Regions from separate parts of the Ectobacillus sp. JY-23 genome, predicted to be linked through region 2. Evidence: predicted binding sites of a transcription regulator. Region 2 holds the regulator's gene; each other region holds the start of a gene.
The links. Region 2 encodes Rex, which represses fermentation and respiration genes when NADH is low (regulators of the CRP and FNR family bind a similar motif). Its sites were predicted from a motif close to TTGTGAAATATTTCACAA; they were not measured.
Positions count from the first base shown of each region.

Region 1: MUG87_RS00305 (formate/nitrite transporter family protein) is a predicted target of Rex. The motif match lies at 1,795-1,812, and genes of this name have one in related genera.
Region 3: MUG87_RS15860 (lactate permease LctP family transporter) is a predicted target of Rex. The motif match lies at 1,636-1,653, and genes of this name have one in related genera.
Region 4: MUG87_RS11005 (lactate permease LctP family transporter) is a predicted target of Rex. The motif match lies at 1,642-1,659, and genes of this name have one in related genera.

Region 1 is NZ_CP095462.1:61,249-64,421, forward strand. Features, by position in the region: gene MUG87_RS00295 (hypothetical protein) at 1-220, shown strand, start outside; gene MUG87_RS00300 (hypothetical protein) at 220-897, shown strand; gene MUG87_RS00305 (formate/nitrite transporter family protein) at 947-1,774, opposite strand; gene MUG87_RS00310 (TerC family protein) at 1,940-2,689, opposite strand; gene MUG87_RS00315 (TrkH family potassium uptake protein) at 2,939-3,173, opposite strand, start outside.
Region 2 is NZ_CP095462.1:2,670,079-2,673,251, reverse strand. Features, by position in the region: gene groES (co-chaperone GroES) at 35-319, opposite strand; gene MUG87_RS13840 (CPBP family intramembrane glutamic endopeptidase) at 716-1,444, shown strand; gene MUG87_RS13835 (YdiK family protein) at 1,448-1,633, shown strand; gene MUG87_RS13830 (redox-sensing transcriptional repressor Rex) at 1,661-2,290, opposite strand; gene MUG87_RS13825 (ABC-F family ATP-binding cassette domain-containing protein) at 2,569-3,173, shown strand, end outside.
Region 3 is NZ_CP095462.1:3,139,189-3,142,361, forward strand. Features, by position in the region: gene MUG87_RS15860 (lactate permease LctP family transporter) at 1-1,570, opposite strand, end outside; gene MUG87_RS15865 (thioredoxin family protein) at 1,888-2,202, shown strand; gene MUG87_RS15870 (ArsR/SmtB family transcription factor) at 2,221-2,508, shown strand; gene MUG87_RS15875 (metal-sensitive transcriptional regulator) at 2,621-2,884, shown strand; gene MUG87_RS15880 (H-type small acid-soluble spore protein) at 3,030-3,173, shown strand, end outside.
Region 4 is NZ_CP095462.1:2,112,566-2,115,738, reverse strand. Features, by position in the region: gene MUG87_RS11020 (metal-binding protein) at 1-46, shown strand, start outside; gene MUG87_RS11015 (NAD(P)H-dependent oxidoreductase) at 131-664, shown strand; gene MUG87_RS11010 (hypothetical protein) at 1,011-1,421, shown strand; gene MUG87_RS11005 (lactate permease LctP family transporter) at 1,761-3,173, shown strand, end outside.

The DNA.
Region 1 (3,173 bases), 1.3 Mb from region 2:
CGTTTTAGATATCCGTTTTGACGAAAAACAAGATGCAGCTTTTTACTATAGCCGCTTACAAACGGAGAAGTGGGTTAAATATGCAAAGCTTACAAAATTAAATGCTATCGAGCTGCAGGATGAAGAGGGAGCAGTGCAGGGCATGCCGCGCTATGTAGCAAATTTTGAAATTAAACTACAGCCTGAGCAACTGAAATTGTTAAAGCAGGAGGGTGAGTAATGAGCGCCTCCAAATGTCAAATCAGTATTGCTGCAGCGCTACTTGTATTAAGTGGTCTTGTATGTTTGTATATCCATTTTACAGTAGTAAAGGAATTGCAATTAGAGGTGGAACAAAAGAAGCAAGAAATAAAAGTGGAGAACATGCTGCAAGCGAAGAGAAAGCAAAAGCAAAAGCCAGTGGTCGCTACTACCGGCAATACACAATTTATGCTGCAAAAATTGCCAACTAAACCTTTGCTCGATCAGTATATTTTAGATCTGGCCAACGCTGAAAGCATATCAGGTGCCGTCATACAAAGTACGGTTATCCAAGAGGGAGCAGGAGCCGTAGTTCCCGCAGGCGGAATGAAGGAAGGCAAGGTGACAGAAGCAAAGTTGAAGCCGATACCTATTGTATTGAGTGTAGAAGTGAAATATACGGCATACGAACAACTGCAATCTTTTATTGATACTATGGAAAATATGGCACGCATCACGCATGTACAGAGCATTGACTTTAAAGGACGTGAGGAAATTGTCTCTGCTGATATGACGCAGGAGCCTTACAAATGTACCATAACACTTGCAACGTATTATGTACCTGCCAAAGAGCTAGAGCAGAATGTAACACAGCTTGAATTACCGTCGCTTTGTAAAGACCGCAGTAATCCACTTGAGCCTCAGGTGTGTAAATAATCGAAAACAATCAAAAAACCAGCCTTGAATCAAGGCTGGTTTTTTGATTTTACGCTTCCGCTGTTTGTAATTCAACTTCTTCTATCTCTTCCACTTGTTTCTGTGTTGCTGCCTTTGGCATGTTGAAGTATTGATATACCATACCAACAAATACAGAACCGCCGACAATATTACCAAGTGTAACAGGTACCAAGTTGTGTAGTGCACCTGCTAAGGTTACTGTATCAGGATGGGTGTGAATAAGAGATAGAGAGAAAATAGCCAAGTTAGCAATACTGTGCTCATAGCCTGAGATGAAGAATGCAAACACGATGAGCATCATCATCGCAATTTTTGCACCATCGCCTTTTACACGAGCGGGCAAAAAGCAAGCCAAGCAAACGAGCCAGTTACACAAAATACCTTTAAAAAACAAATGCATGGTTGTTGCATTCATTTTGGTATCAGCTACTTTGTTGAGGAGATGAGATTCTGTAATCGTTTCAAAAAGACCAGTTGCATAAAAGAGACCTGCGAAAAATACAGCCCCTATTAAGTTACCTGCATAACAAGCAACCCAGTTACGCATGGTATCCATTACTGTTGTTTGTTTTTGCATAGTAGCAACTGTAAAGTACATCGTATTGCCTGTAAACAACTCAGCTCCGCCATACACAATGATTACAAGTGCAATGCCAAAGGCGGCTGCGGCTGACATATAAGTTGCAGGCGAATCGGCTACGCGGAAAAACTCACCGAGTCTGAAGGAAACAACCACGACAAATCCTATATAAATACCGGCCAAAATTGCACGAAGCATATATTCGGTCGGGTTCGTATCCAACATTTTTTTCTTTTTCACCGCTAATTCAGCTAAATAATCTACGCCTTGTTCCATAAGGGCACCTCTATCAATAAATGTGAATTTCTTAACATACCTTAAGATACATCTCTTTCTGTACTCTTTCAATACTCTTTTATGTTTGTCACAAAATGTTCACATTTTTATATTGAAAGTGCTTACAAAATTAATATATAATTAAAAATTAAAAAAGCGCTGTAGCTACAGCGCTTTTTCTGCTTCTTGCTTTGGTTTTGAAAAAAACCAACCGCCAATTGCGATACAAAGAAGAACACCCCAGAAAATAGCTTTCCAAGCAAGAGACTTTGGAAAATCATAAGGCAGAACACTTAGAGAAGGGTGAGACAATGTATAAACAGCCAATTTTACGCCTACCCAGCCAACAATGAGAAATGCGGCACTTTCAAGCCCCGGTCGTTTTTGAAGTAAGGCAACGAAATAGTTAGCGGCAAAGCGCATAATGATAAGTCCGATTACGCCACCTGCTAAAATAACTAGAAATTGACCTGTATTTAACCCGCCAATTGTCCCGCCCCCAAGTTTTGGCAATGTTACAGCAAGTGCCACTGCTGCCAAAATAGAATCTACAGCAAAAGCAATATCTGCCAATTCTACTTTAAGCACTGTCAACCAAAAGCCGTCTGTCCGTTCTTTTTGTTCCTTGACCACTTTTTTCTTCATAAAATGCGATACAGCAATAAATATTAAATACATTGCACCAATCGCTTGTACTTGCCATACGTCGACAAGAAACGAAATGAGAAACAGTGATCCGAAGCGAAAAATGAATGCACCAGCTAAGCCATAAAATAAAGCTTTCTTACGTTGACCTTCTGGTAAATGTTTTACCATAATTGCGAGTACAAGTGCGTTATCAGCTGCTAAAATGCCCTCTAGCGCAATCAGAATGAGCAATACCCACCCATACTCCAACAAAATTGCAAAATCCATTAACCATTCTCCTCTCATTTTGGCAGGAGGACATAAAAAAGACCTCTGCCACTTTAGTGTTGGCAAAGGTCTTGCTGGACATGTTGGTAAATGTCAACAAAGCCGATGGAAAAATCCATGTAATGACGACTTTGTTACAGAAAGCTAAGCTTTCTGCCGCTACTCCCCTTTGGAGCTATCTTGTTATTTCTATTTTATGAAGGAAGGATGGTTCTGTCAACGATTTATATGAGACAAATATCTCGTTTTTCAGCCGGTTAAGATATCTTCAGAAGGATGCTTAATTTTAACAGGTTTGGATTTCGAAATTGTAAACGCAAGTGTTAAAGGACCAACTTTTCCTGCGAACATCATGAAGGAAATAATGAATTTCCCCATTACAGTTAAATTAAAGGTAAGCCCCATTGTAAGACCTACTGTCCCAAACGCTGAGCATACTTCAAAAATAATGAGAGGAGTAGGTACCTTTTCAGTAATGGTCAGC
Region 2 (3,173 bases):
TTCATTACCTCCCTGGTTTTTTGGTATTTATAAATTAGCCTACGATAGCCAAAATGTCACTTTCACGTAAGATTAAGTATTCGGAACCTTCGTATTTTACTTCTGTACCGGAATACTTTGAGAAGATAATACGGTCACCCACAGCTACTTCTAAAGCTACGCGCTCTCCATTTTCAAGCACGCGTCCTGTGCCAACTGCCACTACCTTGCCTTCTTGCGGCTTTTCCTTTGCAGTGTCCGGTAAAACGATACCGCTTGCAGTTTTTTCTTCTGCTTGAACAAGCTCAATTACAACGCGATCACCTAATGGCTTTAGCATGAAAATAACCTCCTCAATTCATATGTAGATTCTGATTATTAGCACTCGATATCATTGAGTGCTAATACACTTATTATAATAATGAATCTGATTTTGTTTTGCAAGTAAAAACATACAATTTTTTTCACACGACCAGCTGTTATTTCTTTTTTAATAGAAGCGTGTAAAGTCCCGTTCCCCCTAACAACTTATATTGCCCGTTCTTCTCTTCCATTTAAAAACACGTGCTGTATTTTGAACCCGTTATAGTATATCCAAAACCATTCGAGACATTCTTTTCGTTATTTTTTTAGCTGCTGTGTTACAATAAAATACATACCACACGTTCATTTCTCTAAAAAAAGCAAATGTCCTTTTAAAACGAGCAAATTTAAGAAAGAAAAGGAGACATAATCATTGAAGAAACGTTATTGGTGGGTTATTTTTACATATGTACTTATGCAATTTTCAAGTATTGTCGGTATTCCCCTTTTGGAAATGACTGGTCAATATGACCGCTACACAGGTAATACAAAGCTACAAATGCTTGTCGGACACTGGGGTATTATTAGCTTTGCGGTAGCTTTACTTATTATTGTTTTACTCGTAAAAAATGATCCTGACTTCCCGCGTCATGAAAAGGCGGCACCCGGGAAAACCTTTATGTGGATGGTCTTGGGCGTATTTTTGGCTTATACCGCACAGATTGTGGCGGCAACTATTGAGATGAACTTATTAGGAATTGAGCCCGGTTCAGATAACACAAAGGCTCTGGTCGAAATTGCCGAGCTAACACCTTGGTTTATTATTGTTACATCCATTATTGCACCGATTTTAGAAGAGATTGTTTTTAGAAAGATACTCTTTGGTGCACTCTATAAACGATTTAACTTTTTTATCGCAGCAATTATCAGCTCGCTCATATTCGCTGCCGTGCATGGGGAGTTTTCTCACCTATTAATTTATACAGCGATGGGATTGGTATTTGCCTTCTTGTACGCACATACGAAGCGCATTATCGTACCGATTGCGGCGCACGTGATGATGAATACAATTGTAGTATTGATTAATATTGTGTTTAAGGACAATTTAGAGCGCATTATGCGCGAAGCAGAGAAGATGCAATTTATTTTTGGAGGATTTTAAAAGATGCAACGATCACCTTTGTTTATGGCAACTTTGTACTTTATATTAGGCAGCATCTTTACATATTTAGCTGTTACAAGCGTACAAGATACAATTTGGAACTTTTACACACTATTACTTGTGGCAATGGCTACATTTGACTTTGGCCTTGCTCTTCGGCTAGTTATTTATATGAGCCGCAAAAAATAAAAGCTCTGCGCACTACGCGCGGAGCTTTTATTTTGGATAGTTCTTCAAAAAGTAAACGAGCGTTTGCAGCTCTACGGCTAAATCAATATGATGAATGCGGATATGTGCCGGTACATCAATACGTGCTGGTGTAAAATTTAGAATACCTTCAATGCCTGTCTTGGCAAGCCTGTCAGCAACAGATTGCGCGACTCCTGCAGGAACTGTTAGAATAGCCACTTTGACGTTATCAGGCAGCTTTGTCTCGAGATGATCTAAATGATAGACAGGAATTTCACCAATTTGTTTGCCGACTTTATTTTCATCCACATCGAACGCAATTTCAATTTTTGTGTTATTGTTCTTTGTAAAGTTATAATGTAAGAAAGCGGTTCCTAAATTTCCTACCCCGATTAAGGCTACACGCGTGATATCCTCTTGATCTAATGTTTGGCTAAAGAAAGAAAGAAGATAGTTTACGTTATACCCATATCCTTTTTTCCCGAGTGCACCAAAGTAGGAAAAGTCTCTTCGAATCGTAGCCGAATCTACTTTTACAGCTTCACTAAGCTCAGCAGATGAAACGCGTTGCTTTCCTGATAGAGATAAGTTTTTAATGAAGCGATAATATAATGGCAGCCGCTTGGCAGTTGCATGCGGGATTTTAGGTTGGTCCATTATTTGCACCCCTTTTCTATTTATATGAATCAAGATGGGCTACAATCCTATTGATTGAGAAGTTTCCCTGTATAATGAGATATAGGTATCCAATGCAGTATGGTAGACTATATCTGATATGCATATCGAGACACCCATGCATGTTAATAGAGCCTTTCTCTACAACATTTGCTGTTTCTATTTATATTGTATAGAACGCACTATAACTATTTTAACTATACACTATCTTCGACATAGTTGAAAAATATAAGTTTCCAGAAAATTTGAGGTGAGATGGAATGATTTTATTACAGGTAAACGGATTAACAAAGTCATTTGGTGCGGACATTGTTTTATCTAATATCAAGCTCGAGGTACAATCGCGAGAGCGCGTCGCTTTGGTAGGACGAAATGGTGCGGGCAAATCAACTTTATTAAAGATTATTGCAGGTGAAATGTCATATACCAGCGGCGAAATTATTAAATCAAAAGATGTGACAATTGGATATTTAGCACAAAATACCGGCCTAGAAACGTCGGCTACAATAGGAGAAGAAATGCGTACTGTATTTGCGCATCTGCAGTATATGGAACAATCTCTCCGAAAGCTAGAGCAGCTGATGGGCCAGGAAGAAATTTTTACAGATACCGTCCGCTATGAAAAACTGTTGGCTGAGTATGATCGGTTGCAGCAAGATTATAAAGATCAAGGCGGTTATCAATACGAAGCCGATATTCGCTCTATTTTAACAGGACTTGGCTTTCCTCAGGAAACACATAGCATCAGCATCTCAACGTTGAGCGGTGGGCAAAAAACACGCCTTGCACTCGGTAAAATGTTATTAACAAAGCCTGATCTTCTCATTTTGGACGAGCCGACCAATCATTTGGATATTGAAACACT
Region 3 (3,173 bases), 470 kb from region 2:
CCACACTGTACTTAATGGATGTTTTAAACAAGGCGGACTCTTTTCCAACAAGGCCAACTGCAGCACACGCGACTGCAATTGATTGTGGAGATACCATTTTAGCCATTGTACCTCCAACTACATTTAATGCAACAAGTGTAGCCGGTGCCATGTCAATTTGTGCTGCCGTAACAGCTTGTAATGGGGCAAATAGAGAACCACTAGATACAACCGATCCTGTTAGGAATACACCAATCCAACCAAGTATAGGTGATAGAATAGGGAATGCATCTCCTGTAGATGAAAGTGCAAGACCAAGTGTAGATGACATGCCAGAATAGTTTGTGACATAAGCTAAAGCAATTACACTACAAATTGTATAGATAGGAGCTTTTAACTCTTTTATTGTTTCAATTGTCAATTCTTTCACCAGTTGTTTTTGCGCTTTAAATACAAGCAGAGAAATAATAATTGCCAGCACAATTGCTGTTGTAGTAGAAGAGAAAACGTCTAACTTAAACACAGCAGGAAACGGTGTATCCTGTGGAACGATTGGTGCTGTTTTCAAAACAGCATTGTTCAGACCAGGAATGGATACATTATATACTAGGCCTTCTAAAGAGCCACCCGGTGCAAAAAGTGCTTTCATAAATTTTAAGTTAAAGATGGTTACGAATGCAGTTAAAAATGCAAAAGGTGACCATGCATACAATATTTGACCCAAAGAATAGCTTTGTTTCTCATTTGCTTGTTTTTCCGTAAAATGATATTTTTCTTTTGGTTGCCAAATGCGAAGGAATAAAGCAAGTGCAACCATACTGACAACAGCAGAGAAAATATTACCAAGTTCTGCTCCTAAAAAGTAGAGTACGATAAATTGTGTGATCGCGAATGAGCCCCCACTAACAAGAATAGCGGGCAATGTCTGTTTAATACCTTTAAACCCATCAATCATAAATACAAGAAGAAACGGTACAATTAAGCTGATAAATGGCAGAACAGTTACTGTATGTCTTCCAACGGCTAAAGCATCTAACTGTGTAAGCTGTGCAGGAACAGTAACAGGGATACCCATAGCACCAAAGGCACCTCCAGCAATATTTGCCACCAGACAAACACCTGCTGCTTTAAGAGGATCAAAACCCATACCGACTAGTAGAGCTGCGGTAATAGCAACTGGTACACCAAATCCGGCAGCGCCCTCTAAAAATGCACCAAAGGAAAAAGCGATTAAAAGAACTTGTAGACGAGAATCATCTGTGATAGAAGCAATACTGTTACGGATGACATTAAATTGTCCTGTTTTAACAGTAAGCTTATATAGAAAGATTGCGGCAATTACAATAGAACAAATCGGATAAAAGCCATAGGCGGCACCAAAGCCAGCAGCGGTTGCAGCAAGGGGAGCTGGCATATCATATACAAAGATAGCTACTAAAACAGCAATTAGTACACTGATAAGTCCGGAGATATAACTTTTCATTTTAAACACAGTCAAGCAGACAATAAATGAGATAATAGGAATAGCGGCCATAAGAGCAGAAAGCCAGATATTTTGCATGGGGTCGTACAGTTGAGTCCATGTATTCATTGTAAGCATCTCCTTTTAAAGAATGTATATGAAACAGATATATTTTGTGAAATGATTCACATATTTTGTGAAAAATTTCACAATCATCTTATGCCATAAGTATAGTTGGAGGAGGTATTGTGTGTCAATCTGATTCGACACATTATGACATGTTATCTCAATATATGTAACAAAATCGCTATAATATAGGTAATACATGGTATTTGTTCGTTTTATGAGTCGTTAGCATTGTGATTTTATATCTTATATAGTACAATAGATAAAAAACATAATAAAAAGATAAAAAAGAAGCTTTGGAAGAAAGCAGGTGCATGTAGATGGCCATTGTTAATGCTACAGATGAAAGTTTTTCTGATTCTGTACAAGACGGGTTTGTTCTTGTAGGATTTTGGGCACCTTGGAGCAGAGCTTCCCACATGACTGAAACAGTTCTAAAAGAATTGGATGAGCAATGGGGAGATCGATTACGAGTGGTAAGGGTGAATGTTGATCGCTGTCAAGCAGTAGCATATCAGCTCGGTATTACAAGCATCCCAACATGGGTTCTTTTTAAAGAAGGAAATCCCTTCAAGCACATCACTGACTCTCAGCCAAAAAGCTTCTTGGATAATATCTTACAAAAACATATATAAAGAATGTGGGGAAAAAACATGTGTGCAAAAAAATTTGATTACAATATTTCTGAAGATGATGTACAAATGCTTCGAGCGCTTGCGCATCCATTACGATTACGATTGGTTAAAGAGTTGATGAATCGCGGTACTTGTAACGTGACTCAATTGCAAGAGGCACTGCAAATACCACAATCTACTGTTTCGCAGCATTTAACAAAGTTAAAACAGACAAAGGTAGTCCAATTTCAACGACGTGGATTGGAAGTATATTATAAAGTACAAGACGATAAAGTAAATCATGTAATGGGCACATTGTTTACTTGATAGAAATACACAAAAACAGCTTGAGCATCTTCAAGCTGTTTTTGTGTATTTTGACAATGGATATTTGGTGTATTAATATACCTATAACAGTATTGGAGAAGGTGGTTATATAATGGAATACACACAAGAAATGAAAAATCGCTTAAAGCGAATTGAAGGGCAAGTTCGGGGAGTACTCCGTATGTTAGAAGAGGAAAAGGAATGTAAGGATGTGATTACACAATTAAGTGCAGCACGCTCTGCAATCGATCGCACAATAGGTGTTATTGTAGGAACAAACTTAGAACAATGCTTACGAGATCAGATTGAAAAGGGAGAATATGAAGGGCAAAACTTAGTTCAAGAAGCCGTAAATCTTCTTGTTAAAAGTAGATAAAGCAATGTTGAGAACCTAGCGTTGCCTATTTACAGGCTTCCTGAAAAATCGCCATATGGAAACAAGAATTTTTGTTAGTGTTCTGTCTTATAATTATCATGGATTAAGGCATGATAAAAGAGAATTCAAAAAGAGGAGGATACATATGGATGTAAAAAGAGTAAAGCAAATTTTGTCGTCTCCTGCAAATATTCCTGTTTCGTATAATGGTGTATCTGTATGGATTGAAAGCTGTGATGAAGGAAACGCTGTCGCGCAAGTTCACGATATAACAAACCCCCATGAGACC
Region 4 (3,173 bases), 560 kb from region 2:
TATGAATACAAGGCGAAAAAGATTATGGAAGAAAATAAAAAAATAAAGTGTGAATGTTGTAGTTGACGGCACACTTTTTTTAAATTATCATTTGTATGTACAAACAAACGAAAAAGGAGCTTATAAACATATGAAAACACTTGTTATTATTGCACACCCTGACATGAAAAATTCTCGTTTTAATAAACGTTTACGTGATGAATTAACAAAAACTGATGTAACAATTCATAACTTATATGAAACATATCCAGATGAAAATATTGATGTAGCTCGTGAGCAAGAGCTGCTTTTGACGCATGATCGTATTGTACTGCAATTTCCATTCTATTGGTATAGCTCACCATCTTTATTGAAGAAATGGCAGGATTATGTCTTAACATTTGGATGGGCATACGGTCCTGGGGGTACGAAGCTACATGGTAAAGAGCTTATGTTAGCTGTCACGACTGGCGGTCCGGAGGCTGCGTATCAAGCAGGAGGATATAATCAGTACGCTATGAGTGAATTGCTAAAGCCATTTCAAGCAACAAGCAATCTTATTGGTGCTAGGTATTTGCCTGCTTTTATCATGCATGGTGTGCATCATTTAACAGAAGAACAAGTTAATGAGCATGCAGCTCGCTATGTGGAACATATTGCAAAAGATTTTGGTCCAAGAAGATAGGAAGATCTATTTTCATAAGAGTCTCGGCATATTGCCGAGGCTTTTTTGTATAGGCTGTTTTCGCAAACTTTGTTGCTATGTAACAAATAGTGGGGAGTGGCTGATTGCCGCTCCAGGTTGCTCGCTTTCCGCGGGGCGTGCGGTGAGCCTCCTCGGCTTACAGCCTGTGGGGTCTCACCTGACCCGCTGCTCCCGCAGGAGTCTCGCACCTTCCGCTCCAACCAACCTGAAACAAAGAAACCTATCTAAAAACAACAATCTTTTAGAAAAGAGCCTTTGTATAAGAAGCGTAACTAGGTGCTTAGGATATAAAATAAGCCTATAATAGAGAAGAAGGAGTGATTATATGAAATATGTTGTATCTTGTTTAATGTTATTACTTTTGTTCGGATGTGCACCTACAGATGCACAATCTCAATTATTTAAACAGGCAGAGGAAGGCTGGATTGATGCTGGCTATCGTTTAATTTTAACAAAGGAAGAGCCGCCGATTGTCTTTCCGGCGCCCCATCGTCATTATAAAGTGGACAATGATCACTTGGTTATGTACATATTCGATAGTGCAGAAAAGGCAAATCAAGCAAAGCTTGATGCAGAAAAACCGAATCCCAAGTGGGACTATCTCATTCCCATTTATATGGTGAAAGATAATGTGCTGTTTATTTACTTTACCTCTGCGGCACAAGCAAAGCCACCGCTATTTGATAAGTTAGAAAAAGTAGTAGAAGGAATTGATTTGCAAAAAGATATAAAATAAAGGCTGTGTTAAAGTCTGATATTGATAATTGGTACTTGTTGATGGGAGTGAAGGGGGTAAGACTAAGCGAGTCAAAGGGAGACCCTACAGGCGCATAGTACTGAGGAGGCGTCCTGACTGTCCGCGGAAAGCGCCCCCCCCCCCGTAACGGAAATTAACAACAAACTTTAACAAAGCCAAAATAAAAGAAAGCGATTTTAATTTTTGAAAAAGTGTGATAAAGTGAAATAAATCAAATGAAAGCGTTTTTAAAAAACGCTTTTCTTTTTTGGTTAAAGGTCTGATGACCAGATTGGCATATCATCAGAATGATGAAATTATGAGAAAAGGAGAGAGAGTATGCAAACTTGGATACAAATGTATGACCCGCTCGGCAATATCTGGCTTTCGGCAGCAGTTGCACTTATTCCCATCATATTTTTCTTTTTAGCTTTAGCTGTTTTTAGAATGAAAGGCTATCTTGCTGGGCTCATTACAGTACTGCTGACGCTCGTGATTGCGCTTGCGGTATACAAAATGCCCGCAACAATGGCGATAATGGCGACGATTTACGGCTTTGGCTACGGCTTATGGCCGATTGCCTGGATTATTATTACCTCAGTATTTTTGTATAAAATTTCAATTCAGACCGGGCAGTTTGATATTATTCGCGCATCTGTTCTTTCTATAACAAATGATCATCGTTTGCTGATGATTTTAATTGGTTTTTCCTTTGGTGCTTTTTTAGAAGGTGCGGCAGGTTTTGGTGCACCTGTTGCCATTACAGCAGCCCTTTTGGCAGGTCTTGGTTTGAATCCTCTTTATGCAGCGGGTCTTTGTTTAATTGCTAATACTGCGCCGGTTGCCTTCGGTGCGATGGGGATTCCGATTACAGTTGCCGGACAGGTAACAGGCATTGACCCTCACAAGATTGGTCAAATGGCAGGACATCAGCTACCATTTCTATCTATGTTTGTACCATTCTTTATTGTTTTCTTAATGGATGGATTAAAGGGTGTAAGACAAACATGGCCAGCCCTCTTGGTGGCAGGTGGCTCTTTTGCTGTTTCACAGTTCTTAACAGCCACATATCTCGGCCCTGAGCTTCCAGATATTACATCTGCTTTAGTCAGCCTCGTGAGCTTAGCGTTGTTTTTAAAAGTATGGCAGCCTAAGGAGATTTATCGTACGAACAACAGTCATGCGGAGATGGCAGCAACAGTTACCGGCACGCATGAATTAACACTTGGTAAAGTCGTGAAAGCTTGGTCACCGTTTATTGTGTTGACTATCATGGTTGTCATCTGGAGTCAAAAAGCGTTTAAAGCAATGTTTGCGCCGGGTGGTGCATGGGAGAGCCTGGTCTTTAAGTTTCATGTGGCCGGTCTTGATAATCTCGTTTCAAAGGATACACCGATTGTGAAGCAACCCACACCTTATGAGGCTATTTATAAGCTGGATATTGTATCCGCGACAGGTACAGCTATTTTACTCGCGGCGCTGGTTTCCATAGTCTTGCTGCGCATGAGTCCGAAGGCAGCAGTAGCAACTTTTGGCGAAACGTTGAAGGAACTGGCTTTTCCGATTGTATCAATTGGTTTGGTGCTTGGCTTTGCATTTATTGCGAACTACTCTGGTTTATCTTCTACACTTGCATTAGCGTTATCAGAAACAGGACACTGGTTTCCGTTCTTCTCCCCGTTCCTTGGCTGGATGGGTGTATTTTTGACAGGCTCTGATACATCGGCGAATGCGTTGTTTGCTAACTTGCAA